Regions from separate parts of the Desulfobaculum sp. SPO524 genome, predicted to be linked through region 1. Evidence: predicted binding sites of a transcription regulator. Region 1 holds the regulator's gene; each other region holds the start of a gene.
What was found. Region 1 encodes sigma-54, which starts transcription at its own class of promoters, with help from an activator protein. Its sites were predicted from a motif close to CTGGCACGGNNNNTGCTT; they were not measured.
Positions count from the first base shown of each region.

Region 2: the regulator sigma-54 is predicted to act here: its motif matches at 5,437-5,454, upstream of fliJ (flagellar export protein FliJ).
Region 3: the regulator sigma-54 is predicted to act here: its motif matches at 7,000-7,017, upstream of flgM (flagellar biosynthesis anti-sigma factor FlgM).

Region 1 is NZ_JBJDSB010000002.1:870,708-880,214, forward strand. It holds gene lptC (LPS export ABC transporter periplasmic protein LptC) at 1-549, shown strand, start outside; gene ACI3L3_RS09495 (LptA/OstA family protein) at 552-1,055, shown strand; gene lptB (LPS export ABC transporter ATP-binding protein) at 1,057-1,779, shown strand; gene rpoN (RNA polymerase factor sigma-54) at 2,004-3,458, shown strand; gene hpf (ribosome hibernation-promoting factor, HPF/YfiA family) at 3,565-4,122, shown strand; gene ACI3L3_RS09515 (PTS sugar transporter subunit IIA) at 4,119-4,568, shown strand; gene rapZ (RNase adapter RapZ) at 4,571-5,473, shown strand; gene ACI3L3_RS09525 (PTS sugar transporter subunit IIA) at 5,529-5,960, shown strand; gene ACI3L3_RS09530 (PTS sugar transporter subunit IIB) at 5,962-6,432, shown strand; gene ACI3L3_RS09535 (PTS sugar transporter subunit IIC) at 6,485-7,135, shown strand; gene ACI3L3_RS09540 (manganese-dependent inorganic pyrophosphatase) at 7,527-8,450, shown strand; gene ACI3L3_RS09545 (glycosyltransferase) at 9,024-9,507, shown strand, end outside.
Region 2 is NZ_JBJDSB010000001.1:1,117,225-1,126,731, reverse strand. It holds gene ACI3L3_RS04790 (GtrA family protein) at 69-500, opposite strand; gene ACI3L3_RS04785 (DUF6056 family protein) at 503-1,915, opposite strand; gene ACI3L3_RS04780 (glycosyltransferase family 2 protein) at 1,908-2,864, opposite strand; tRNA gene ACI3L3_RS04775 (tRNA-Glu) at 3,048-3,125, opposite strand; tRNA gene ACI3L3_RS04770 (tRNA-Gln) at 3,133-3,207, opposite strand; gene ACI3L3_RS04765 (GNAT family N-acetyltransferase) at 3,488-4,081, opposite strand; tRNA gene ACI3L3_RS04760 (tRNA-Glu) at 4,209-4,286, opposite strand; tRNA gene ACI3L3_RS04755 (tRNA-Gln) at 4,296-4,370, opposite strand; gene ACI3L3_RS04750 (hypothetical protein) at 4,441-4,779, opposite strand; gene ACI3L3_RS04745 (DUF721 domain-containing protein) at 4,776-5,288, opposite strand; gene fliJ (flagellar export protein FliJ) at 5,516-5,959, shown strand; gene ACI3L3_RS04735 (MotE family protein) at 5,946-6,566, shown strand; gene truA (tRNA pseudouridine(38-40) synthase TruA) at 6,570-7,337, shown strand; gene ACI3L3_RS04725 (hypothetical protein) at 7,401-9,479, shown strand.
Region 3 is NZ_JBJDSB010000005.1:183,851-193,357, forward strand. It holds gene ACI3L3_RS15125 (PAS domain S-box protein) at 1-310, opposite strand, end outside; gene ACI3L3_RS15130 (manganese efflux pump MntP family protein) at 443-1,015, opposite strand; gene ACI3L3_RS15135 (arsenate reductase ArsC) at 1,138-1,632, shown strand; gene ACI3L3_RS15140 (hypothetical protein) at 1,840-2,769, shown strand; gene ACI3L3_RS15145 (hypothetical protein) at 3,208-3,927, opposite strand; gene ACI3L3_RS15150 (TlpA family protein disulfide reductase) at 3,930-4,421, opposite strand; gene ACI3L3_RS15155 (tetratricopeptide repeat protein) at 4,696-5,499, shown strand; gene ACI3L3_RS15160 (hypothetical protein) at 5,572-5,862, opposite strand; gene ACI3L3_RS15165 (hypothetical protein) at 6,085-6,603, shown strand; gene ACI3L3_RS15170 (hypothetical protein) at 6,729-6,947, shown strand; gene flgM (flagellar biosynthesis anti-sigma factor FlgM) at 7,156-7,461, shown strand; gene ACI3L3_RS15180 (response regulator) at 7,533-7,925, opposite strand; gene ACI3L3_RS15185 (PAS domain S-box protein) at 7,922-9,507, opposite strand, start outside.

The DNA of each region.
Region 1 (9,507 bases):
CTCCTTGTCGCGGTGCTGGTCTTTGTGACCATGCTTGGCGCGGCCTATATCATTTGGCGTGGGAGCGGCGCATCCGTGGATGATGTGCCCATCACCGCCCCGCCTGTGGATATGGCCATGCAGGGCGTGGAGCTCACCCGCAGCGCCGGGGACGGCTCCCTGTGGACCCTCAAGGCCGAGAGCGCCGACTACGAAAAGCAGGACGGCCGCATCACGGTTGAGGCTCCCGTTATCGACTGGACCAAGGACGGCCGGGAGCCGGTGCACATCGTGGCTCCCAAGGGCCGCGTTGATCAGGCGACGGGGTCTGCGGAATTGTGGCCCGAAGTTGTCGTGACAAGTGGCGATACTACAGTGTATTCCAAGCGTCTGGACTATGACGGCGAGGCGCGGATTATCACCGTCCGCGAGGATGTCCGCATTGTGCGCGAGGGCATGACCCTCCGCGCGCCGGAAGTCGTCTATGATCTTTCCACCAATGTCATCACCGCCACCGGGGGCGTGGAGTCCGTCATGGACGGCATGGCCGCCCCGGGCAGGGAGAAGTAGCCTTGAAGACGTTTGCACGCACCGCCGCACTCGCCCTTGCGGGTGTGCTCGTAGCGGCCTCGCTGGCATTTGCCGCGGCCGCCGATACCGTACCGACCAAAATCACCTCTCAGAAAACCGTCTACGACGAAAGCGGCAAGACCGTCGTCTTTACGGGAGATGTGCTCGTCACCCGGCCGGATATGAAAATCTGGTCCGACAAGATGACAGTGCACCTCACCCCGTCCGATACGCCGGATACGCCCGGAACCATCCGCAAAATCGTTGCCACCGGCAACGTGCGGCTGAAGCGCGAGGGCAAGACCGGTACCTGCCGCAAGGCTGTGTACACCGCCGAAGATGGTCTGCTGACCCTCACCGGCAAGCCCGTGCTCAAGGATGGCGAAAACAGCATTGCCGGCAAGGTTATCCGCCTGTGGCTCAAGGACAACCGCAGCGAAGTGGAAAGTGGCGACGCACCCGTGGAAGCCATCTTCTTCACCCCGGCTGACGGGGGCGGCAAGTAGCATGAGTGTCCTTTCAGCCAATGATCTGTGCAAGATCTACGGGCAGCGCAAGGTTGTGCAGGATATCGCCGTCAACGTGGCGCAGGGCGAGGTTGTTGGTCTGCTTGGCCCCAACGGCGCGGGCAAGACCACCACGTTCTACATGCTGGCGGGCATCATCAAGCCCAACGGCGGCGCGGTGCACCTTGATGACGAGGCCATCACCATGCTGCCCCTGCACGAGCGCGCCCGCCTCGGCATGAGCTACCTGCCGCAGGAAAGCTCCATCTTCAAAAAGCTGTCCGTGCGGCAGAATCTGGAGATTATTCTGGAGCAGAGCGGACTGGACAGCGCAGAGCAGAAGCGGCGCGCGGACCAGTTGCTGGACGAGCTGGGCATTACGCGCCTTGCGGACCAGAAGGCCATGCACCTCTCTGGCGGCGAGCGCAGGCGGCTCGAGATTGCCCGCGCGCTTATCCTAAATCCGAAATTCATGCTGCTGGACGAGCCTTTTGCGGGGATTGACCCCATCGCCGTGGATGACATACAAGGAATTGTGCGCGGGCTGAAAGAGAAGGGCATTGGCGTGCTTATCTCCGACCATAACGTCCGCGAAACCCTGCGCATTTGCGACAGGGCCTACCTTGTCTACGAAGGCCGCATCATCCTGAGCGGTACTCCGGAAGAAATTTGTGCCGATCCGAAGGCTCGCCGGGTCTACCTTGGCGAGGGGTTCTGTCTGTAACCTTCCGGAAATTCTATATAAATCCCTATATTCAAGAACCTTGCCAGTCTTGGTTGCAAGCTTGTTGTGAATGTGGCATGGTGCTTGTGCGGTCGGTAACGAAGTCCGCACAAGCACCATTTTTTTTAGATGCCGTAGGCACTGTCGCACTTCCGCCCCCTTTGACGGGGCAGCCTGATACGGAATCTGCAACGCCAACATTTCGCAAGAAGACATAAGCCAACATGGCACTTGAACTACGACAACAACTCAAGCTCTCTCAGCAACTGGTCATGACACCGCAGTTGCAGCAGGCCATCAAGCTGCTGCAGCTCTCCCGCGTGGAGTTGGTGGACATGGTCCAGCAGGAACTCCTCGAGAATCCCCTTCTGGAGGAGGCCGCCGTCGAGCCGTCGCAGGAGAAGGCCGAGGCCGAGCAGGACGCCCGGTCGGCAGAAGCCGTAGACAACGGCGAAGCCATGGCCGATGGCGTTGGCGATCAGGACGCGATGCAGGGCGCGGATTGGGAAAACTACCTCGGGGAGTTCTCTTCCACGGGGCGGCAGTCCTCGGCGCGTGAAGCGGAAATCCCGGAGGAGGGCTTGTCCTTTGAGGCCCGTCTCTCGTCCAAGCCATCGCTGGAAGGGCATCTGGAATGGCAGATTCGCCTCTCGGACATGACGCCGGAGCAGGTGGACATCGCAGAGGTTATCCTCGGCAACCTTGGCTCGCAGGGGTACCTGCAAAGCACCGTTGAGGAAATCGCCGAGGAAGCCAAATGCTCCGTGGACGCCGTGGAGGAAACGCTGCACCGCGTTCAGCGCATGGACCCCGTGGGCGTTGCCGCCCGCGACCCGCGCGAGTGTCTGCTCGTACAGCTTGAGGTCAACGGATACGACGACCCCATCCTGCACTCCCTCGTCAGCGACCACCTGGAGGACCTTGAAAAGCGCCGCTACAAGCCGCTGGCGCGCAAGTTCCGCCTCACCCTCGAAGGCCTCAAGGAATACCTCGACTTTCTGCAAACCCTTGACCCCATGCCCGGTGCTGCCTTTGGCAGTGGCGAGGCGCAGTACGTCAGCCCGGATGTGCACGTCTACAAGTACGAGGACGACTTCGTCATCGTGCTCAATGACGACGGTTTGCCGCAGTTGACGGTTAATGATTTCTATCTCGATTCCGTGAAGGATGGGCGCGGCGCGCCGGAGAAGGAATACCTGAACGAGCGCCTGCGTTCCGCCCAGTGGCTGATGAAAAGCCTGTACCAGCGCCAGCGGACCCTCTATAAGGTTATGGAGAGTCTTGTGCGCTTCCAGCGCGGGTTCTTCGAGCATGGCGTGACCCGTCTGAAGCCCCTCATCCTCAAGGATGTGGCAGACGACATCGAAATGCACGAATCCACCATCAGCCGCATCACCACCAGCAAGTATGTGTCCACGCCCCATGGCGTGTTCGAGCTGAAATTTTTCTTCAACAGCGCCCTCGGTATGGACGACGGATCACAGGTCGGTTCCGAGAGCGTGAAGGCGCACATCAAGGAACTCATCGGAAAGGAAGATACCAAAAAGCCTCTTTCGGACGAGAAAATCGCCGATATCCTCAAAGGGCGGCTTCAGGTCAACATCGCACGGCGAACTGTTGCCAAATATCGCAGCTCCCTCGGCATACCGTCCTCCTCCAAACGCAAGCAGGTCTTTTAGGAGGGGCGGAGTGGCGACAACACCCTTTATTTTCAGGCTGAATGCAAGTACACTTTCCAATATGGTGAGTATTCGATCCAACCCCAGCAGTTAAGGAGGATCGTCGATGAACATCAGCTTGACCTTTAAGAATTTCGAGCCTTCGGACCATCTCAAGCAGTATGCCCGCAAGCGCTTTGAAAAGCTGATCAAGTACGCCGATACCGGCAATGCCGAATTGCAGATCAACATGAGTGTGGAGAAGTTTCGCCACATCGCGGAGGTCTCGCTTGCCGGGGACAATATGAATATGTCCGCCGTTGAGGAGTCGGAAGACATGTACTCCTCCATCGACCTTGTGCTGGACAAGATGTCCGCACAGGTCCGCAAGACGCGTGAAAAGGACAAGGACCGCCGCCGCGCGCGCGACACCGTGCGCCAGGAAGACGTCGCCGCCCTTGCCGGATTCGACGCCGAGGACATGGACGCCGCATCCGGCCCTGTCATCGTGCAGGCCGACACCTACACGCCCAAGCCCATGATGGCCGACGAGGCCGCCATGCAGCTGGACACCTTCAAGTATGATTTCCTCGTGTTCCGCAACGCTGAAACCGAACGGGTCAACGTCATCTACCGCCGCAAGACCGGCGAGTATGGCCTCATTGATCCCGGGATGTACGAATGAAGCTCGGAGATTTTGTCGATAGCGATTTGATATTCCCTGAACTTTCGGCCAGAACCAAGTCTTCGGTTCTGGCCGAACTTGTGGCCGGGGCTGCGCAGCATGTGCAGGGCATTGACCCTGAACATGCCAAGGAAGTCCTGCTGGAGCGGGAATCCCTGGGTACCACAGGAATCGGCGACGGCATCGCCATCCCCCACGGCAAGCTGGAAGGGCTGGACGACATCGTCGTTGTTGCCGCCAGAAGCCGCGAGGGCGTTGACTTTGATGCGCTGGACTTTAAGCCCTGTCATATCTTCTTTCTTGTGCTTGCGCCGGAAAAGGTGGCCGGGATGCATCTGCGCATCCTTGCCCACATTTCGCGCACTCTCAAGGATGAGAAGTTCCGCACGGCCTTCTTGGAGGCTGGCGATAAGGACGAACTGGTCCGCCTTATCAAGGGAGCCTAAGCATGGAATCTGTTGTGCCGGGAGCGGCCGCCGAGCCGGATTTTCCCGTCATTATCCTCTCCGGACTCTCCGGAGCGGGCAAATCCACTGCCCTGAAGGTTTTTGAAGACCTTGGCTTCGTCTCCGTGGACGGGCTGCCCCCGGATGTTATCCCCGAATTCGTGGACCTGTTTCGCCGTCAGAAAGAGGTGTACCATCGAGGGTTGACCCTTGGGCTGGACGTCCGCCATTCTGACTTTACCGCCAAATGGGAACAGACACGGGGCATCCTTGCCGAAAGCGGCGTGGAGCCGCGCGTGGTGTTTATTGAAGCCGGAGAAAATGTGCTGCGCCGCAGGTATGCGGCCACCCGCCGTCCGCATCCGCTGGAGCAGGGCGTCGGGCTGGACCGCGCCCTTGTGGAGGAGCGCCGCCTGCTCGCCCCGGTGCGTGACTTGGCCGAGCTTGTCATCGACACCTCGGACTATTCCATCCACGACCTGCGCCGCACGTTGCAGGAAAAGTGGAATTTCCTGCAGGACAAATGCTATGGCCTGCACGTGTACTTGGTGACCTTTGGCTTTAAGCACGGGGTGCCAACGGACGCGGACCTTGTCTTTGACCTGCGCTTTTTGCCGAATCCGTACTTTGAGAAGTCTCTGCGGAGCCTGACGGGACGTGACAAGGCGGTTTCCGATTTTGTCCTGCGCTCGCCAGAGGGCGGGGAATACCTTGAGAAACAGCTTGATTTCCTGCACTATGTCCTGCCGTGCTACGCGCGGGAAGGGCGGTACAGGCTGACGGTTGCCATTGGGTGCACCGGCGGCAGGCATAGGTCCGTCGCCGTGGCCGAAGCCGTCTTTGACTCTCTGCGTCAGGCAGAGTATTCCGTATTTCTTGAGCACAGGCATCTCGACCTCGAATGAGGCGGGTGAAGGACGAAATTCCATTCGCGCCGAAAGTGGCGCGCTAGCGGGTATCATGAGCGAAAAGACAACCAAGACAGTCGGTGTGGTCATCGTCACCCACGCGGAGTACGGCGAGCATTTGCTGAATGCCGCCGAGGTCATCCTTGGCGAGCAGGAATACTGCGAAGCCATCGGTGTGGGCGTGGATCAGGAGATGGACGAAATTCTCCAGAACCTGCGCGAAGCCGTGGAACGCGTCGATGCAGGCGCCGGCGTGCTGATGCTGACCGACATGTTTGGTGGCACCCCCACCAATCTCAGCCTGTCCCTTATGGGCTCCGGGCCGCTGGAGGTCATCACCGGCGTGAACCTGCCCATGCTGCTCAAGGTGCTTGGTACCCGATCCATGAAACTGAAAAACCTTGCCAGCGAAGCCGCAAGCGCCGGCTGTCAGGGTATTGTCGTCGCAGGCGAAATTCTGCGGCGCAAAGTCGCGGAAGGCTAAAATGTATTGGGTGCGCGTGGACAACAGACTGATCCATGGTCAGATTATCGAAACGTGGCTCCCCTTCACCAAGTCGCGCTGGATTGTCGTTGCGAATGACGACGTGGCCCACGATCCATTGCGGCAGGAAATTATGGGGCTTGCCATCCCGCACGGGGTGGAGAAGTGTTTTGTGGACGTGGCGGGGCTTGCCGCGTTTATGCATGCCAAGTTCGGGCCGGACCCGGACCCCGATGTGCTGGTCCTCTTCGCCTCGTGCGAGGACGCCCGCCGTGCCCATGAAGATGGCCTCGGCTTTGGTGTGCTCAACCTAGGCAACCTGCACTACGGACCAGGCAAACAGCAGCTGTGCGCCCACGTATCCCTCTCCGAGGAAGATAACGACTGTCTTGGCTATTTCTCGTCCACCGGCGTGGAACTCGACTTCCGCTGCGTGCCGACGGAACCCGTGCATGTGAGACGAACATGGTAGGAACTCCGCTTGCGAGCATTGCCACGGTTGTGGCGGTCGGTTTTTTTTTGCCCTGAGCTCTCTCGGGCGTTTTGCCGTCACTGTCGGCATTCTTGAGCGCCCCATGGTGCAGGGCCTCATTTGGGGGATTGTCACTGGCGACATGACCCTCGCCCTCAGTGTTTCCGCATTTTTTGAGCTGTTCTGGCTCGACCTCATCCCCGCTGGGACGTTTATCCCCCCCAATGCCGCGGCAGCGAACCTTGCCGCGCTCACTTTGGTGCACTTTTTTGGCTTCAGCACGCCCGCCGAGGTGGTGTTCCCATTGCTCTTTAGCTTGCCCCTTGGGTGGATAGCGGCGCGGGTGGAGTACCTGCACAGGAACTTCCAGAACGCCTCCTACAATAGTCTGCAGGCGCAGGTCGGCCTCAGCGCCAGCCCCGGCGACTACGCGCCGGGCCGCCTTGTGCGGCGCTCCATCATGCAGATGGGCGTCTTGTCGTTTGCGTTTTTTGAGGCCAGCGTTTTGGTACTTATCGTCATCGTGAATTTCTTCCTGATGCGCGGCTTCCTGCATTTGCCCGCGGACGCTGTCACGTGGGGGCATTTGTGGATAGCCGCCTCCATTGGCCCTTTGCTGTCCCTGCGCTCCGCCAAGGCTTATGCCCTTATCTTTGTCCTTGCAGGCGGCATTGCCGCGCTTGCGGCGCTGGGGACGTTTTAGCCCCCAGACCCTTTGCGGCAGAATTTCTGCGACCAACGGCCCGTATGAGCATGCTCATAGGGGCCGTTTTTGCGTCTGGCAGGGGAGAGCGGATGGACTGGGGACTCGGGAAAACTCTGTTATGTCAATGGGTTGATTTTTGATTGTGGCCCCGATATCTGTCGGTTTATCGATATTTTTAAGTGGCGTGCTTTTCTTGTTCCTTTTTGCGCAAAGTTTTTGTAGGCTCAGAGCCGCCGGTTGGCGGGAAATGGTCCAAAAGGCCCGTGATTCCCATACATTTTTTTTGAGTGTGTAGGCTCTTGGCAGGAACAGACCTTTGTGCTATTTGGCACAAACTTACAGCGTCAACTTGCCTAAGCTTTCGCGCTAAATCCATTGTTAGGAGGATTTGTCAATGTTAGTTCTCGGTCACATGAATCCTGATACTGACTCCATCGTCGCCGCCATTGCCCTTGCCGATCTGCTCAGCAAGCGTGGCATGGAAGCCAAGCCCGTCGCTCAGGGCGAGGTTACCCCCGAGTCCGCTTTCGTTCTGGAAAAGTTCGGTCTGACCGCTCCTGAGGTTGTGACCTCCGTGGCCGGCCAGAAGGTCGCCATCGTCGACACCACCGAGCTGACGCAGCTGCCCGCCGACATCGCCGAAGCCGAAGTCGTCGCCGTGGCCGACCACCACAAGCTGGGCGACCTGGCTACCCCGAATCCGCTGGAAATGTGGGTGTGGCCCGTTGGCTGTACCTGCACCGCACTTAAGGGCATGTACGACTACTATGGCATCGAGATCCCCAAGAGCATCGCCGGCGCCATGGTTTGCGCCATCCTGTCCGACACCGTCATGTTTAAGTCCGTCACCTGCACGGACGCCGACAAGAAGGCCGTTGAAGAAATGGCTCAGGCCGCCGGTATCTCCGACGTGACCGAACTCGGCATGGAAATGTTCAAGGTGAAGAGCGCCGTCGACGGTGCCCCCATGCGCGACCTCGTGTTCCGCGACTACAAGGACTTCGACATGGCCGGAAACGGCGTTGGCATCGGCCAGCTGGAAGTTGTGGACCTCGACATCCTCAAGCCCTACGTGGACGGCCTGTACGAAGAGATTCAGAAGGTCAAGGACGAGAAGGGCCATCACACCGTGATGCTCATGCTCACCGACATCATGAAGGAAGGCACCGAGATGCTCTTCGTGTCCGACGACAAGGAAGTCTTCAAGAAGGCTTTCGGCGTGGACGCAGGCGATCGTTCCTTCTGGCTGCAGGGCTGCATGTCCCGCAAGAAGCAGGTTGTTCCGGACTTCCAGGGCAAGGCTTTCGCCTAACCAAGTCCTTTCAGCCTGACTGAATAGAGCACGCATCAGACCCGGCAGGAATTTCCTGCCGGGTCTTTTGTTATGCCGTTATGTGGCCGATATGGGGAAGGTGTCAGGGTGTCGACACTTCTCGCTTGCAGTCTCTTCTGCGCGGGGCTGAATGTTGCGCCCGCGGCTGAAGCCACGGCCTGTCTGCCAGCCGTGTCTCTCCCTACGTCGCGGCGAGCCTCGTGAAGGTCTGCTGTCTGCGGGAATTCACTGGCGATCGTTGCGGGCTGGTATGGATAGTGCATTTATGAGTGGCAGAGCAAAAGAAATGTCAAAATTTTCTGGGATGATGCTGAAGAAACCGCGTTCACTTTGGCGATATATGCTTTTCTGTAAAACGCCGCATAACAGAATGCGACTCTTTTTCTAACTGATACGCGTCATACAGCACAGCGCAGTGTGCAGACCGAAAACGCACTGCACACTTGAAACGCGTAGCGACATCAGACCTTATTCTCTGCACAACTGCGAGCACACTATTGGCACCACACTATTGGCACCGCGACACGAACGAAGACGAACCGGGACGCACTCATGACTGCACACTATGATGTATCCATCGTGATACCAGTTTTCAATAAATGGAATCTGACGAAAGACTGCCTTGAGAGTATCGCCGCCGCGAACGAAGCCGTCCGCTACGAGGTCATTGTTGTTGATAATGGCTCGTCTGATGAAACCGTCAGTGCATGCGAGGTCTTGGGACGCCAGCTTTTTGGCGGAGCTTTTCGCTACGAGCGTAGCGAGTGCAACCTCAATTTTGCCGCAGGCTGCAACCGTGGCGCATCGGTGGCAACTGGCCAGTATGTCCTTTTCCTGAACAACGACACCATCGTCACCCCCAACTGGCTTGGCCCGTTGGTCGCGCGAATGCAAAGCGACAGACGCCTCGGCGCTATCGGCCCCCTCCTTATGCACCCGGACCGGGGCGGACTGGGCGACCGCGTCCAACATATCGGGGTCAGCGTTTCGCGCCGTAAGCGCCTCTTCCATATTTTCGAGCACTGGCCCGTGTCCC
Region 2 (9,507 bases), on a different contig from region 1:
GAGTCGAAAGAACCAAATCGTTCCCACTGCCTTAAGACATAGGCATGACAGGGCGGTGAGGCAAGGGGTTAGGCGTCCCCTCCGCGCAGGGCATTGGTCCCGAGGCGGGCAAAGCTGAAAAAAAGGTGTCCAAGAAAGTTAAAGACAAACCCAACTCCGATGCCAAAGGCGTGGGCTACGCCATTGATAAGGGACTGCGGAAGCTGGTCACTCACAAAAGGCTGGAGCGCCCAAAGGGCGAACTCGCTGCATCCCATGACAACGGCAAGGCCAACATGCGCCGTGATGGCGAAGCGAAGAAAGGCGGTTTTCCAGGAGAGCGTGGTGGCAAAAATGCGCTTGTACGACAACACGAAGATAACCACCATCCCAACATATGTGGCTGCGGCGACGCTGTAGAGAAACGGCATGAAAAGCTCAAAGAGAAAACGGCTGGCAAAATTCAGCGCAGTGCCGATGACGGACGCCGTAAAGTAGCGGGACAGTGTTCGGAGTACCACGCTTAGTTCCTGTGCTCGAAGTTGATTGAGGTTAAGCGCCAGTAGTCTTTGTAGACGCCAGCAAGCCAGGTTCGTTTCGGGTCATCAAGGGCTCGAAACCATACTGGGTGAGGGTGATTGGGCGATACGGGGATAACCGCTGGGCGTTGTGTATGCTTTCGAGCAATTTCTTGTTGTTCTTGTTTAAGGTTCCGGTATCGCAAAAGGTCGCCGTTTGCCAGGTTGTAGAGTGTAAGTGATGTGTTGGGCATTGCGAGAGAAATTGCAATGAAGGTTCCGAAGGTGATTTTGCTCAGCGCGTGGGAAGAGGCAAGTTTATGAAGTCTTGTTGAAATATCGGCGCAGAACAAGAGAATTCCAACACTGCCAAGGATGATAGCTGTCGCAAAAATACCACTACGAACGCGGGCATATGGATATCCACCGATTGCTGCGTAGGCCAGGAAGTAAATCGCAAACAGAATAAAGAGGAGTATAATAAATATTGAATATGCATTGTGCTTCGTTGAGCCTTTGGCAAGAGGGAGTTGAGTTTTGCTTTTAGGCTTCATGTGCATGCAAATAAAGAGCACTCCTGGAATGAATGGGGAGAGGAAGAACCATTTGAAGGACTCAAAAGCTCCGGATACTCCACCGCCTAAGCACAGTAGGATTTTATTGAGGATGGAAGCATTAATATGGGGAGAGTTGGTCGCCCGAGCAAAGTTGCCGGGGGCCAGGAAAGACGCGAGAGCGAAAAGTGTGGTCACAAATGCGACCATGAGGAAAGTCCGCTTCGCGTGATGATTATTCAAATAGGCAATTCCTACAGCCGTATAGGTCGTCAAAAGTACGCCCAAGCAGATCATTTCTGTTGCTCCACAGCACAGGAAAAGGCTTAGGAACAAAAATGGCCATAAGAGGGTGTGACGCGGTGTTTTTGCAAGGGCGAGATGAAAAAGGCATGCGAGCAGAATAGGGAAAAAGGAAAAAGAAATTTGGTAGGTCAAGGAGCCCGACATCCAGTAGAGGCTTTGGCGAAGAGTAACAGAGGCTGTAAAAAATATACATGTAATAATCAGGGAAAAAAGAACTTTATCACTGAAAGAGTTCTTGCATGCAGTGCTAAACGCAGCAAGTGTGCCGCCAAAAAAAGTGACAATGAGCAGAAGCGGCAAGGTTTGGTAGAGTATGATGTGTCTGTTGAGCGGTTCCAGGAGAGGGATAAGAATATTTGATGCGTATCGGCCAGACCATGTCATATAAAAGTTTACGAGATATTCAGTGAAAGGGGTATTTCTTACTTTTAAAGCATATGAATAATCGTCAGCTATTGGGTAAGTGAAGAACGCAGCAATGCAGAAAATACTAACGATAAGTGCCGTGGCGGCGATGTGTGCAGAAGTGTGGTGATTCATGGGATCGGTGTTATTCATGGTCGTTTTCCTCAACGCCCCCCTGCTCTTTAAGCAGGTACATGGGGCGAAGCTTTACTTCTTCATAGATGCGGCCAAGGTATTCGCCAATGATGCCAAGGGACATCAGGATGCACCCGCCAAGGCCGAGGATGGAGATGAGCAGAGAGGAATAGCCTGGGACATCCACGCCGAAGAAGAGGGTCTTCAGGAAGGTATATGCGGCGTAGATGAAGCTCGATGCGGCGACGAGGAAACCAATGTAGGCCCAGATGCGCATGGGGAAGGAGCTAAAGGCGGAGATGCCATCGATAGCGAAGTTCCAGAGCTTCCAGGAATTCCATTTGGTTTGGCCCTTGGCGCGCTCGGGGCGGACAAAGTCCACGGTGGCTTCGTCGAAGCCGACCCAGGCGTAGAGGCCTTTGGTGAAGCGTACTCGCTCCGGAAGTAGGTTGAGCGCTTCGACAACACGGCGGTCCAAAAGGCGGTAGTCACCAGTGTTTGGAGTAATTTTCACCTTCGAGAAGATGTTGAACACTCTGTAGAAACCCGCTGCCGTTGTGCGCTTCAGGAAGGAGTCGGATGAGCGGCTCTTGCGGAACCCGGCAACGGAGGCGTGGCCTGCTTCCCATTTTCTGAGGAATTGTGGGATGAGCTCTGGTGGGTCCTGAAGGTCGACGTCCATGATAATGACCGCGTCGCCCTTGGCGTGTCGCAGTCCTGCGGCCATGGCCGTTTCCTTGCCGAAGTTGCGGCTCAGGGACAGGAAGCCAATGGAGTTGTCCGTCTTATTAAGCGTACGGAGGATGCTGAGTGTCGCGTCGGTGCTGCCGTCGTCGACGAAAAGGAATTTCCACTGGTATGGCTCATTGCGAATGATGTTTCGGACCGTGTCCAAAAAGTAGGCGATGCTGTCCTCTTCGTTGAGGACGGGGACAAGGATGGTAATGGTTTTGGCGCGTTCAGGCATTGGCGACTCGCAACAGAGCGTTCTTGACGGCTGAAGGGTTGAAAAAAGGTGCAACCATGAGCGATTCGTGAGTTCTATAGCAAGGAAGGAGTGAGGTCCAGTGCCCGGGAGGGCTGAGGGCGGAGAGGGGCGTTTTGCCCATAAGAAAAGCCCTCCGGATTGCTCCGGAGGGCTGTGCTGTCCTGGCGTCCCCAAGGGGATTTGAACCCCTGTCGCCTGCGTGAAAGGCAGGTGTCCTGGGCCAGGCTAGACGATGGGGACAAGCAGTTGGCTGGCGGACAAGGACTTGAACCTTGACTACTGGGACCAGAATCCAGCGTCCTACCACTTAGACGATCCGCCAACGCGAGAAAAAGCATCTACGGACAATTCTGGCCGTTGTCAAACGAAAAAATGCGAAAAGGGGTATTTTTGTGTGTGAAGGGTGAAGGAGGTGCGTGGGGGAGGGGAAGAGCGTGTGTTTTTGGCGGCAGCGTCGGGTTTTCTGGATGAATCGCGCCGAGGCTTGCGCAAGGGCTTGGAACACAGGGGAAAAGTGTTGTGGGGGCCATGTGGAGTGGCGCGAGGGACTCTTTCTTCACCTCGTGTTCGCAGGCAGTGTTGTCCCAGGCGTAGGGCGCAGGCTACGCCTGCGCGCGCTGTTTTAGCCAAGCCTCGCGGGTGATGCGGTACAGGACGAACGGTTGTAGGGGGTGGTCAGCGGGGACGGCGGGGTGGAGGAAGTCGCCACCGCTGTCGCGCGTCATGCCGAGGCGGCGCATGACGGCCTCCGACGGGGCGTTGGTATGGGCGGTGAAAGCGACAATGCTTGTGAGGGCAAGACGCGAAAAGCCAAAGTCCAGCGCGGCGCGGGCGGCTTCGGTGGCGTAGCCGTTCCCCCAGTGCTCCCGGCCAAGACGCCAGCCTGCCTCGACGCAGGGCGTGAAGGGGAGGTCCACTTGGGGCGCGTTCAGCCCCACAAAGCCGAGAAAGGCACCTGAGTCCCGGTGCTCCACCGCCCAGAAGCCCCAACCGTTGTCCGCAATGCGCTGCGCCAGTTGCTGCGCGGTCTCGTCGCTTTCCTCCCGCGAGAGCAGGGCAGGGAAATAGCGCATGACTTCCGGGTCTGCGCCAAGGGCGGCAAAGGGCGCGCGGTCGGCCTCGCGCCACTGGCGCAGGATGAGGCGCGGCGTGGTGAGTGTGACGGGTGTGGTCTGCGGGGCGTCGTGATGGGACATGGCGTCTCCTGCTGGGTGTATTTCCCGCTTCTGTAGCACGGCGTGGACAGGGAGGCGAGAGGGCGCGCCCGCTCGCCTTCGCCCAACGAAAAAAGCCCTCCGGATTGCTCCGGAGGGCTGTGTTTCCTGGCGTCCCCAAGGGGATTTGAACCCCTGTCGCCTGCGTGAAAGGCAGGTGTCCTGGGCCAGGCTAGACGATGGGGACGTGATAAGTTGGCTGGCGGACAAGGACTTGAACCTTGACTACTGGGACCAGAATCCAGCGTCCTACCACTTAGACGATCCGCCAGCGCGGAAACAGCGATTTACGGTTTTCGCCCGAGGGTGTCAACCCTAAAATCGCGCTTTTTGAAATTTCGTTAGGCGGAGTGCGCCAGACGACGGGTGTACTTCTTGAGCTTGTTGATCTTCTTACGGATGATCTCGCGCTCTTTACGGCCAGCTACGGTCAGCTTCTTGGCGCGCAGCTCGTTCAGCTCTTTTTTGATGCGGGCGATCTGACCCTGGTAGGGGTTGCCCTTGTTCTCGTCGTCGTCAGTGATGCCGAGCACCTCTTTGATGGCGGCGAGGAGAGTGTCTTTGTCCATGCCGGATGCACCGGTGATCTGCGGGATCTCGGCGATGGCGAGTTCGCGCAGTTCCTTGATGGTCATCTTCTCAAGCGGCTTTTTCAGCTCGATATTGATTTCTTCGCTCATCTCGTTTTCTCCTCCTTGGGAAAGTCTGTATTCGTCGTCCGGGGCTGACGGGTGCCGTTTTGCCCTCGTTCGTTGAAAAGCTTCACATAGGCGGCGTAGCACCTGGCCACGGCAGAGTTCGCGTCGAACGCGTCGGCCTGAGAGCCGAGATTCTGTGGGCGACTGGGCTCGAAGCGAACCGCCGAAGTGGTTCTTTTCTTAATCAGGTCCAGTGAAACGCGGTCTCTTATCAATTCTGGGAGAACTTTGTCAAAGCTTTTTGTACCAAGAAAGGCATTCACCTGTTCCAGAATGTATGGCGCATAAAACGTGAGGTCCTGCATGACCATGGAATCTTCCACGCCAATGAGCAGGATGCGTTTTCTATGGCCGATGGGACGGGCAATCTCGGCGATGTGTTCATCCACAATCTCCGGCCAGTGCCGCCACAGTCGGCGCAGTGTGCGTTGCATGCCATCTGGGTCGTGCTTTTTCAGAAATGCACGCAAGACGGTTTCCATTCTTTGCATAGGGAAGTGCTCTCCTCTCAGTGCAAATGAGCATATCCGTGCGCGATTCGCAACCCATGGGCGCGCATTGGTCAAAATCGGCTCTGCCGTCCTCTTTGCGCTGGCGGTCGCGCCTTGGTATGGTGGGGCCGCTAGGGCGAGATCCGCTTCGGCCCGGATATTGCTTATCTGCCGGTGGAACCTATTTTGATGTCGCAAGGTTGACGCTACGCTAAAGAGGAAACACCGTGCCCAAACGTTTTTCATTTCGGCTGCAACGGGTGCTGGAGTACCGCGAGCAGCTTGAAACGCGAGCCAGAATGGAGCTTGCCGTCGCCACGCGGGCGCATCAGGAGCAGTCCGCACTGGTGGAAGGCCTGCGCGAGCGTCTGGCCGGGCACGAAGCCTCGCTGGATGGTCGCCGCGACCTTTCCGAAGGCGACCTGTGGCTGTGGCGGATGTATAAGAATCGTCTGGAGCAGGACATCTCCATTGCCGAGCAGGAACTGTTTCAGCGCGCCAAGCGCCTGAATGCCTGCAGGCAGGAGGCCGTGAAAACGGCAAAAGAGAAAAAGACCCTCGAACGGTTGCGCGCGTCGCAGGAGACGGCGTTCAACCGCGAGGAGAATGCGCGAGAGCAGAGGGAAGCCGATGAGATGGCCACGCTTCGTTACGAAAATGGGACTCTCTAAGATCGTTAAGGGCCTGATGACGCTGGCCCTTCTGAAATTGTGCCTGCTGACCTTTATTGGGTGGCAGGCTGTGGTTGATGGCCCCGTGAGTACGGTGCGCCAGACCCAGCAGGTGGCCCAGCGCGCCCCGCAGCCTGCGCCTCAGCAGGCGGTGCGCAAGGTGGTGGAGCCGGCAACGGCCCACGCGCAGGACGCGCCCGCCGCGGCGCAGAGTGAGGCCCAGCCCACCGAGCCGCCCCTCGGCCGCGACGCCCTCATGCAGAAGCAGGAGGAGCTGGACCGGCGCGAGCGCGACCTCAATGCGCTGGAAGACAAAATTGCCCGTGATATGGCCGAGCTGAAAAAGACCCGCCAGCAGATTGAACGTATGCTTGAGGACGCCAAGGCCATCAAGAATAAGCGCGACAAGCACCTTGTGGAAGTCTTCTCCAACATGAAGGCCAAGCAGGCCGCGCAGGTTCTGGAGACCATGGACGAGCGGCAGGCCGTCAAGATTCTGTCGGGCATGCGCGGACGTCAGGCCGGCGAAATCCTCACCTACGTCAACGCCAAGAAGGCGGCGCGTCTGGCCGAAAAGCTGACCCGCCTGCAGATCCCCTTCGAGTAGTCCGTGCCCAGACTGCGACTGGATATCGCCTACGAGGGCACGGCCTATTGCGGCTGGCAGATTCAGGCTGGCCGCGCCGATCAACCAACCATTCAGGGACTGGTGGAATCCGTTATGACCCGCGTGTGCGGGTGCCCCGTCCGGGCCTTTGGGTCCGGGCGGACGGATTCCGGCGTCCATGCGCTGGGGCAGGTGGCGCATATGGACATTCCGGCGGACAAGGCCGGGGTGGACTGGATGCGCGCCTGCAACGCCCTGTTGCCGGACGACGTGGCCGTGACGGCCGCCGCCCTTGTGCCGGACGACTTCCACGCCCGTTATTCCGCCACATCCAAGACCTATGCCTATAGTTTATGGCTGAATGGCCGATATGTTTTACCGCAAAGGCGGTGCTACGTCTGGAAGACGGGACCGCTGGACATGGCGGCCATGGACGAGGCGGCAAAGCGGCTTACCGGCGAGCATGACTTTGCCTCGTTCCAAAACACGGGGACGCCCGTGAAGAGCACCGTGCGCACCGTGACGGAGATAACCCGCAGCGCCGGAGCATTCGCTGATGAAGTGGTGTGGCGCTTTTCCGCCGACGGCTTTTTGAAGCAGATGGTGCGCAACCTGATGGGCCTGATGGTGGAAGTGGGGCGCGGACGCTTTGCCCCGCAGGACGTGGACCGCGTCCTTGCTGCGGCGGAGCGGAGCGCTGTGCGCTACGTCACCGCGCCGCCACAGGGCCTGTGCATGGAGCACGTCGACTACGCCGGGGCGGACGTCTAGCCCGCCCCGTTTTCTCTCCGCCCGCCTTTGCGTGTTCTCGCACCCCTTGTGTTGGGCGGGCTTATGGTCAGCATTGATTATCAGGGACGTATCAGCGCAGGTGATACGCTGCGCGGCACCGCTGCCGAGGGCAAGGCCTTTGCCTCGCCCCTTGAGCGGCTGGCCCTTGATTCGCGTGTGGCGTGGCGCTTTGAGAATGCCCAGCGCCGCCAGCGCTATGGCAGGCTGGTCACCGGCACAGTGGAGCGCCTTGGCTCCAAGGTCGCGGCCTTTGAAGAAGCCCTTGCCCGCTTTGCATGGCCAGAAGATACCTCCTTTACCCGCGCCCGCCTTGTAACCCCCTCCAATGCCTCGGACGAGCTGTCCGGACGCCTTGCCGCCCGCGTGCGCCCTCAGGATGAGGTGACGCGCTACTACAAATACTTTTCCAGTGGCCATATGCCGTGGACATCGACCGACCTTGCCGGTGGCGAGTACCGTTTTTCCGTCACGCAGGGGGGCGAGACGGAAACCGTGGACATCGCTTTGGACGATGACGCCACATGGGGCGATATGGTGGAGCAGGTGGCGGCGGGCATCAATGCGTTGTCCCTGCCCGTGCAGGCGGAGGTTGTCCGCCAGAACGCCCCGAACCAGTATGTTGATGGCCTTGTGGCTGTTGGCTCCGCCCTTGCCATTACCGTCAATCCCGCCGTCAGCGCGCAGGATGTCTCCCTTGCCGATGAGGACGGACACCTGCTTGCCGAGCTGAATTTGAAGGCAACCACCACGCCCGCCTTTGCCGCCGAAACTATGCCCTACCGCGTCCGTGTGGACTCTACAGCGCATGCGTCCAGCGTGCGTTCCCATGTGCTGGACCCCGGCGCTGCCTCGCCCTTTGCCGCAGGGGAGCATCAGGTGCGCTTTTCCATAAATGGCGTGACTGAGGAGGTGCTTGTCCCCCTTGAGGCGGAGATGACCATGGGCGAGGTGCTGCGCGTGCTTGCCGGGGCGCTCAATTCCTCTTCGGGGCGGCTGCGGGCGGAGATTCGTGACGGCCGGCGGCCATCTGGGCTAGAGACCCAGCCGCTGTTGGCAGACGGCGAGTATCTGGAGGTGACCCTTGTCAGCCCCAAGCGCGGGGAGCGCATGTATCTGCGCGATTACGGCGGCCCTGTTGTGGACGATGTGCTGGACTTTTTTGACCCCACGGCGGCGTTGCCCGCCGCGCCCGTCAATGGCGAGCGGTATATCGCCTCGGCCACGGCCAATGGGTGGGTGGAGAATCGTATTTATGAGTATGACGAACTCAGCGCCACATGGGACGAGACCACGCCCACGGACGACAACACCGTGTACAGCGAGGAGGACGACGCGTGGTATTTCTACGATGGGTCGTCATGGACCACCACGGTGGGCGGAACGCTCCTTGACTCCCTTGGCATGAACGCCACGGCAACGCCGGGTATGGATGCGCGGGTGGTGGTGGACGGCGACGAGGTGGTCTCTGAGTCCGGGCAGGTGGCGGTGGACAAGGGCCGCGTCGTCTTTGAGGCGCAGTCGTCCTATGGCGAGGCTCTCCCCTTGCGCGTGGTGGAGGCCTACGGGGAGGTGGAGGACCGCCTTGCCGACGTGGTGACCGCCTATAACGACCTGCGCGCGTTTGTTCTGCCGCATCAGGAAATCTTTGAGGACGGCTTTGCCGACCGCTGGCGCGCGGCCATTACCTCGCGCGAGGGGGAGCTTGCGGGGTACGGCATCCGTGAATTTACGGCGGAAAAGCTGCTGGTGGTGGACCGCGAGACGTTTATGGATGGCGTCATGCGCGACCCTGACGCGGCGCGAAGCACCTTCGCGGGGCTTGGCGGACTGGTGGCGGACTGGCAAAAGGCGTCGCTTTCGGCGCGGACGCCGGACCTGTACGAGCGCCTGCTCCCCAAGTCGGCCCTTGAGGATCCGGGGCCGCCCATTGCCGAAGAATTCGACCTGACCAAGCGCAAAACCCTGCAGCAGGTCATTACGTCGCTGGCGACCACAGCCATGCCCGAAGGCAATCCGCTTTTGGAGACCACGGACGTGCTGCGCAATATTGTCACCATCAAGCGCACAGCGCTGACCGCGCCCCTTGCGGGGCCGGGCGGGATTATGAGCAGACAGGGCTAGCAGGCGGGAAAAGCGCGGCGCCTTGCGG
Region 3 (9,507 bases), on a different contig from region 1:
CCAAGCACAGCATGGCCTTTTTCTCCCCCCACTTGGAAGGAGAGACGGCAAGCTCCACGTTGTAGACCCGCGAATCCACCGTGTGCTGGGCCTCCACGGCAAAGGCTCCGCTCTTCCATACATGGCTCAGTGCTTCGGCAGGATACGGAACAATGGCATCGCCAAACCCAGCAAGGCCATCCGGGTCGTCCTCGCGCAGGCCATACTGCTCCCGCGCGACGGCATTTGCCCACAGGACAATGCCCTCGCCACTCACAATCATGGCAGGAATAGCGGCGTGTTCCAGAATCGATTCGTCGCGGGGCCTCAACGGGTATGCCTCCCAGTACGCTTCACGCAAATACAGGACCGGTCAGTGCGGACACACTTCCTAGCATACCTCAAACACCACGCCGGGAGTAGAGGGGAAAGACAAAAATCGGGGGAAGAAAGAAAAGGCGGGCTACAGCAAAGCCGAGAAGACTCCGTGCTCGCGCAGGATGTTCACGCCAATGCCCATCAGGGTGACGCCGCCGACCATACCGGCGTAGCGCCCAAGGCAGCACGACTGCCCAAGCAGGCGGCCGCCCCATACGCCAGCGGCAGTAAACACAAACGCCACCACACCAATAATCACCGCAGGTAGAAGGATAGGACGCCCCATCAACGAATAACTGGCGCCCACCGCCAACGCATCAATACTGGTGGCGACAGAGAGCATCACCAGCGACAGCCCGCGCGTGGGATCGTTGTCCGTGCATTCACACTCGTCCTTCAGAGCCTCCACAAACATATGCGCGCCAATAAGGAACAACAACCCAAAGGCGCACCAATGCGCCCAATTCTCAACAAACACGCGCACGGAAAGGCCCATCCACCACCCGGCAACAGGCATCATGGCCTGAAACAGGCCAAAGTGCCACGCAAGGCGCGCCACAGGCCGCCACGACCGGGTGCTCATCCCCGCCCCCGCCGCAACGGACACCGCAAAAGCGTCCATGGCCAGCGCCACAGCAACTGCAAAAATCTCAAACATGTCTCAGTTCTTCCTTATTCCGGATTCCTCACACAGTGTGCTTGCCCTAGCTTGCACAGCTTCCCCCCATTTGCAAGGCCCCCGTCACACAGCCGTAACACGGCCTCTGTACGCTGCTGCCCATGAACGTTCCACCATTTCCCATACGCATTTTATTCCTCTGCACCGGCAACTCCTGCCGCAGCCAGATGGCCGAGGGCTTTGCACGGCACCTCAAGGCCCCGGTCATCCACGCCCAAAGCGCAGGCATCGTCAAGCACGGCCTCAATCCCCTTGCCGTCCGCGCCATGGCCGACGCCGGAGTGGATATCTCCGGGCAGTCCTCCAAAACCCTTGAGGAACTCCCGGACCTCAATTTTGACTACGTCATCACCCTCTGCGGCAACGCCAAGGAGACCTGCCCCCGCTTTCCCGGACGGGCCACCGTACTGCACCGCGGGTTTGACGACCCGCCCCAGCTCGCCCAAAACGCTGCGACAGAAGCCGAAGCCCTCGCCCATTACGCCCGCGTCCGGGACGAAATTCGCGCCTTCATCATATCGCTTCCGCAAGCGCTGGACGACATGAAGCAGGCCCTCACCGCCACGCATCTCGTCCCGCCCATTTTCTCCAAATAGCCCCCGCCCGCCACCACGGTGGGCGGCCCTCTTTTGCGCACCAAAAATTCCCCGCAACGCCCACCACATAAGACCTTTTGCATTCATATCCGATATAGGATAACCTACATGGCAAACCTGCCTTCCGGGCGGTTTTTGCAGGCCAGAAGCCGCGGCGTTTTCATGAGCGCCGCCATCGTTCATCCCTCTGTCCGAACTGGAAGAATCATGCCCCAGACCACTGACACGCACACCACTCCGGCCCTGAGTAACAGCACCATTGCACCGGATACCGCCACCATTCTGCGTGAAGTCAAGCGCCTGTACGCCGACTGCGGCCTCGGCCATCTCCCCAGCATTATCACGGACACCCACGCCAGTATTCTGCGCCTGTTCCGCGGCGATATGCCCGGCTACCGCCAAAGCACCGCGCCCTACCACGACTTGGAGCACACCCTCTCCGTCGTGCTCGCCTCCGCGCGCCTTGTGCACGGCATCAGCACCACGCGCGCCGTCTCCGACGATCTGTTCACGGTCGCCGTCGTCGCCGCCTATTTCCACGACACCGGCATGCTGCAGGACGAAACCGATACAACCGGTACCGGCGCAAAGCACACCGTCGGGCACGAGGACCGCTCCATCGCCATCATGCGCAGCCTTCTCGCCACACACGCCGTCCCCGCCCACACCTGCGACGCCATCGCCAGCGCCATCGACTGCACACGCCTCGCCCTTACACCAGCAGACATCGCCTTCCCAACACCAGACGCCAAAGACGCCGGACTCATCGTCGGATCAGCCGACCTCATCGCCCAACTCGCCGACCGCAAATATCTGGAAAAACTGCCGCTCCTCTTCAAAGAATTTCAGGAAGCCCGCATCCCCGGCTACGTCACCCAGCGCGACCTGTTCCAAAAAACTGCGCCCTTCTACAACAACGTCGTGCGCCCACGCCTCGACCACGACCTGGGCGCCGTCACCCGGTTCATGCGACTGCACTTCCTCCACCGCTTCGGCCTCGACCATGACCCGTATCAACACGCCATCGATGCCAACCTCGGACACCTGCGCTACCTCCTCAAAACCACCGGACCAAACGACATCACCACCAAACTCCGCCGTAAAAACGACGTGCTGCATGTGAGTGAGACTGTTTAGAAGAAAGAAAGAAAGAAAGGCAATGCCTCCGGCGGGTTAAGGGAATGATTCCCTTAACAATCCCCAGGATTTTTCGGGCGGAAGCCGCCCGAAAAATAGGGGTGGGTGGGCGGGGTCTTCTGCCTTCTCTTTGTTCTTCACACACACGAGCAGGGATTCTCACCGCCCTTCACGCACCACCGACGCCCCCAAAAAAATCTCTCCCCATAAGCACGGACGAGAGCCGTCAGGGGTGACGACCGCCCCATCCAAGAGCACCCGGCCTGTGCGCACACGGGATCTTTAAGGGCCCACGGCCCTTAAACCTGCGGAGCACAAAAAGCCCGGCCTTCTCTCCACCACAGCGCCCCCTCACCGCCAACGCCCGGTCTCCTCCTGCCGTCCATAAAAAAACGCCCCGCGTTGGCGGGGCGTTGTGATGTTGGTGCAGTGTTTGGCTTAGTTGCGAATCTTGGCGTCGGTCTTTTCGGGGTGTTTGTCGATGCGCATGATGCGCTTGTGCGCGGAGTCGGCGATGTTTTTCATAACGCGCTTGAGGTCTGAGCCTTCCCAAAGGACGGCGACGGTCTCGTTGTTGCGCACCTTTTCGCTTATTTCGTAGCCCTTTTCGTTTTCCGCTTCGAGGATGATGTCGTCTTCGTCCACGAGTTCCTCACCGTTCAGGGCTTTGGCGAACAGCTCGCGGACGGTGTATCCGAAGCAGGTCCGCACGTCCTCAGCGGTTTCCGCGAGGCTAAGCTTGTTTCTGTACTCCGGCAGCACCTCGTTTTCGTACTTCACGAAGGAAAACTGTTTTGTCATTGGCTTCTCCTTGTTGGGTTCCTCAAGGACAGGGCCTTTACGCCTTGCGCTTGTCGCCTGTGGTCCGGCTTGCCGCAGTGCGGGGCAGCTGGCACCGCCGAGGCGGCGGCAAATATCTTCGTACTTAAGCTCCGGGTGGCTGACGTACAGGTAATGAACGACATGCTCACCGACTTTGCTGGCGTACACCTCGGCGCGCAGCCCGGGCAGGGCCTGACGAACCACAACGGCCGTGGCGCGGGCGACACTGCCGCCTGTGACGAAGGCGGCGAAGGCCTGCGGCGTGCCAGCATGCGCTGGTGCGATGGTCATGCTGACGAGTGCCGTTACCAATACGGTGAGACATAGCAGACGCATAGTCAACTCCCCGGATTCATTTCCTCCTTGGACTGGGGGCCGCCGTCGGCGTGCTCGGGGAGGAACTGCATGACGAGTGCGCGCAGCACGTCTCCGGGCACATACCCTACGTGGTCGACGCGCAGGGTCCCTTGTGCATCCCATACCATGAGTTTCGGAACGCCTTCCACCTCAAAATGTTTGGCAAGGCCCGGCGTAGAACGATAAATGGGAAAATTGACCTTATTCTCATCCACATACGTCTTGAGGGAATCTTCGTCGAAATCGAGAGAAATGCCGATGAGGCGCATCTCGTCATCCGGCACGCTGCGCCGCAGGGCCATAAAGTCCGGCATCTCGCGCACACAGGGCGGGCACCACGTGGCCCAAAAGGACAACACCACAACGCGGCCTGTGGAATCATCTACGATATCCTGAAGCGCCTTCGCATCCACGCCGCCCAGATAGCCTGCATTGACGCAGACGGGCGAAAAAAGGGTGAAAAGAACTGCCAAGGCAATCAAACGGTTCCGGAAAAAGTCGACCAGACGGCGCTTTTTTCTTGCGCTGCAAATCACTGCAAACACACGGCAACTCCTTGATCGAAAGCGTGCACACGCTTTGTCGAGAAAAACGGACCCTTGGTGCGATAATCGCGAATATCCGCCTCTACCAAGGGTTCTAGGGTCTTTATTCTCACGGGTGGTTCCATCAATATGTTGAGGAAAGCATACCACGTCCACCGCCTCTTCGACCACGGCGACGACACATAAACAAAGCGCATTGCCCATGACAGAACCACTTGCCACGGATGCCTCTTTTAAAACCCTCCCCTCCCCGTTCGCGGGCATTTTTTCGGAGAGGAAGTCGAGCACTGTTGGCTTTGGTGCGACCAAAAAACGCAAGATCAGCAAAACACTGTGGTTTGTTGAGCGCGACGCCGACGGCAAGACGACCATCCGGCCGGTCAACAAGAACCTTATCCCAACGGGCAGCACCAGGCCCATCTCCCCGGAGACCGTGCTGGAGAAGTATTCTCCGGAGCCGGACCTGTACATGACGCACACGGCCCCGCGCATGCGCCAGCTTGAGCAAACCGTGGACGAAGGGGACGAGCATCGGGAAAAGGGCGAGTTGTATAGCGCGGAATTTCAGTACACCAATGCGCTGGAGATTGACGAGGACCACATCCGCGCCAACTTCGGCATTGGGCTGACGTACCTTGAACGCGGCGAAAACAAAAAGGCGCAGGCAGTGCTGGACAAGCTGGTCACGCTGGATGCGGCCTTTACGGAGCAGCACAAGCACCTGTTCAACGAGTTTGGCATCCGGCTCCGGCGCAACGGCATGTTCAAGGAGTGCATCCGCTACTACAAGCGCGCGCAGGAGCTGACGGGCGAGGACGACCACCTGCTCTTCAATATTGCCCGCGCGCACTTTGAGGCGGAAGAGTTTGACCAGGCGATGAAGCTCCTCAAGGAAAGCCTGTCCATCAATCCTGAATTGTACGAAGCGCGCATGCTCCGCAAGGCGCTGCACAAGGCCAAGCCGTCGCTCCGGGACGGAGGAGCCATTAAAATTACTGGCATCTAAAGCGCATCACAACAACGAAACGCCACCACGGAAGAACCGGGTGGCGTTTTTTTCATGAACGCTGGTGGGGGCTTAGGACTGGGCAACCATGATGCGCCCGGTGTTCACCTCGGGCAGCACCTCGCCTCCAGAAAAGCGGTTGTTTGCGGCGGGGTCGAGGGTCATGGTGGGATGCATGCCCATGCGGTCGGAGGGGGCCACGCCCATCTGCGTCCGCTGGGCAAAGCCAGCGGCGCGGGCGGCTTCGCGCTGGGCCATCTCGGCAGCGCGCGACTCCTTCAAATTATACAGCGTATAGGGCGGCAACCGGCGAAACATCCGCCGGAAGGCTTGTGCGTGCTGGGAATCGTACAAAATAAGCATATGGGCCTCACGGTGCTGGGGGTGGCCGCGCGCCGGTCTTGACGACGGAAGCGGCCAGACGCCCCTATGATGCCCCCGGCGCGGCGCAAAGTCCACCCCAAGGGCTGACGGTGACCGCATTCTGGCGTAGGATGGGCCGCGGCCAGACGCTGGTCTGTGTCGGCATAATCTTATGACGCTTGCCCCGTGCCGCGGGAGCGGCGCAACTGAGGAGAAAGAAGTATGGCTCCCGGCTCCACCCGTTTTTCACCCCGCCCACCTTTCGACCCCGCCCGCTTCTGTGAGCTTGCCGAGGCCCCTGCGCTGGGCGAGGCGGAAACCCAGCGCCTTGCGGCCACGTGGGACCGCTGGACCGAGCGCCTCACGGCGTGCGCGGTGCGCACCGGCGGCGGCACGCGCCTGCTGGCGTGGCTGGACAAAGCGGTAGAAGACGAAATTGATGGCTGCTGGACTGCGGAGCCGCGCACGTCCTTTCTGCTGCATGTGCTGGCGCTGAACCTGCTTATGGCGGCCACGGCGCAACTGGTGCCGCAAATTGCGCAGCACGGCTGCGCCCCGGTCCCTGCGCCGGACCCGGAGCTGGCCGCGGTTTCAGACCGCTTTGGCCTTGTCTGGACATCGGAAACGACTCTTGAGCGGCGCTACGCGCTGGTCACTCCCATGCCGTGGCAGGGCGGATGCGCCATATGTCTTTTGCAAAACAGTTGCCCCAAGCTGCGCACACCATCCGAGAGTGCCTGATATTTCCCACAATCCATACGCCACGGTCTTTGCTAAAGTTTTTTGCACACCCAGCCGATAGAGACTGTAACAGCAACCGGACGGCATGGTCGCGAATGCCATACCCGAAACATGGAGGTTTCGACATGGCCATATCAAGCATCTCAAACGCATCGACCAATGGTTGGGAAGTCCTTTCGGCGGACCGTCAGAAGTCCCTTGCCAATTCCATGAAGGACATCCAAAAGGCAAAGCTGCAGCGCGAAGTGTACGCGGACCCGGGCATGGCCGCACGGCTTATCGCCATTGAGGCGTCGCCCGTGTACAACTCCAAGGGAGAGCTGATCCCCTCGGTTGGGGGCTGATTCCCCGCACCGCCGCGCTGTCCCTTGCCACGCACCGGAGCTGACATCTGTTCAGGCATGAAAACTGCATTCCATCTACAGCAGGATTCAACACAGAATTCACCGCAGCCACCAGACACCGCCAGAGCCATTTGACACTCCGGTCTCCGGTGCATATTTTAGAGATGGAGCCACAGGGCACCAGCCCAGGCTCAAGGGAGGGAACATCGTGGATATCAAGGGTATCGGTCCGGGAAGGACTCCCTACGATCAGCTCAAGATCCAGCAGGACCGCGAGCGTGAAGAGCTTTCGCCCGATGTCAAAAATTCGTCGGGTGAAGCGCGGGACGCCGTCTCCGTCAGCGGAGATGCCCGCCTGCTCTCCACAGCGCGCGAGGTCGCGGCGGAAGCCCCGGACACGCGCGAGGACAAGGTCGCCCGCTTGAAGGAGCAGGTCCAAAACGGAACCTACTCGCCAAACGGCCGCCTTATCGCGGACAAGCTCATTTCCGAGGAACTGGACCTCTGGCAGTAGGCCAGAGCCGACATACTCGCACGCACGGCGGGCCGGATACCCATGGGTATCCGGCCCGCCGCCGTTTCATCCTACCACTCAACCTTCACGCCGTAGAGGTCGTCCAGTGCATCCACAAGGGCCTCCATGGACCGCACGGGCTTGCTGAACACATGGCGCGACGTCAGGCCCATGTCGCGTAGCGCCTGCGGCAGCACGTAATCTGCCGACCCGGTAAAAATAAGCACCATCAGGTCCGGCACTTCGGCTTTGGCCTGCAGGATAAAATCGTTCCCGTCCATCCCCGGCAGGCGCATGTCCACGGTGACAAGGTCCGGGCCGATGCGGCGCAGCACCTCCAGCCCTTCCTCACCGCTTCCGGCGGCATGGACCTCAAATCCACAGTCCTCGAAGAAGTCCACCAGTGTGCCTCTGATGAACTCTTCATCGTCGATCACAAGTATGACGGGTTCTTCTCGGCTCATGCGGCGGCCTCCCTCACTGGCAGCCGGATGGTGAACTTGGCGCCCTTGCCGGGTGCCGACTCCACATCAAACTGACCGCCATGATTGGTGCATATGATAAAATACGACACGGACAGCCCAAGGCCCGTCCCGGTGCCCACGGACTTTGTGGTGAAGAACGGTTCAAACACACGCTTGCGCACATTCTCGGGCATACCGGGACCATTGTCCGTCAATTCTATGAGTATCTCCGCGCGCTGCAGCGCCGTGCGGATGATAATGCGCGGCGTCTCGGGCGGCGGGTCCGCCTCGGCCATGGCCTGCGCGGCGTTTTTGAGTAGATTTAAAAACACCTGCTCAATCTCCGTGGAACTGCACAGCGTATGCGGCAAATTCGTGGCATAGCGCCGCTCTATCTCAATCTGCCGGAAGTCGAACTTCTTTTTGAGGTCGTAGTCGTTGGCCGCCAGTTCAATGGTTGAATCGAGCAGGGAGTTCAGGTCGCAGGCTTGAATGCGCGACTCGCTGCTGCGGCTAAAGTTCAGCATGTTCTGCACAATCTTGGCGGCGCGGCTTCCGGCATCCCGGATGCCATCAATATACCCGGAAATGCCGCGCTCATCCATGTATTGCCGCATTTGCCCAAGGTCGATGCCAATCTCGCCTGCGGCCTTGGTGTTGGCGGCAAGCTCGGGCGAAACACGCCGGGAGATGCTCTCCGCGCACTGCATAATGATGCCCAGCGGATTGTTGATTTCGTGCGCCATGCCAGCGGCCAGCCCTCCAACGGAAAGCATCTTCTCCGCCTGAATCATCATTTCCTCAATGCGCGCGCGTTCCGTGACGTCGTCAATGCGCACAACCGCCCCTTCGAAGCCCTCGAACACCAGCGGGTACACGGTCAGGTCCTCGTAGCGCATGGCGCCCTCTCCCATCATATGCGCCCGCCGGGGCGACACCTGCGGCTTACGCTCCGCCAGCGCCGCGTCAATGAGGGTGGTCTCTCCGGCAAGTTCGGGCATTACGTCACTGAGGGAGCGGCCTTCGGCATCGGCAAAGCTAATCCCCGTCATATGCTCGGCCTCGGTGTTCCACTGTGTCACGCGGCCCTCGCCGTCGAGAGCCACCAGCACCGACGGCATGGAGTCAATGATGGACTGAAGCATATTGCGTAGCTGCCTGCGCTCCTCCTCGGCGCGCTTGCGGTCGGTAATATCCAAAAAGATGGCAATGCCCGCGACCACCTCGCCCTGCTCGTCATGCACGGGTACGGCGTTGACCAGCACGGTGTATTCCTCGCCCGAGGTGTGCACCACCACCATCTCCATCCCGCTCAGCACTTTTTCCTGCGTCATCGCCAGAGCCAGCGGCAATTTATGGCGCGGCAACTCCCAGCCGTCCAAGTCGTAGGCGCGGAAGCGGATGGTCTCCGCATTGACGAATTCGCCGTCCACCATGCCCGTGGTGCCCACGGCCTCCTCGTTGATGCCCAGCAGGCGTTCGGCCTCCTTGTTGGACGCGGTGATAATCCACGACTTGGCGTTGCCTTGCGCAATGACGATGGCAAACGGTGCTTGATGCAGCACCGCCCGCAGCAGCCGGT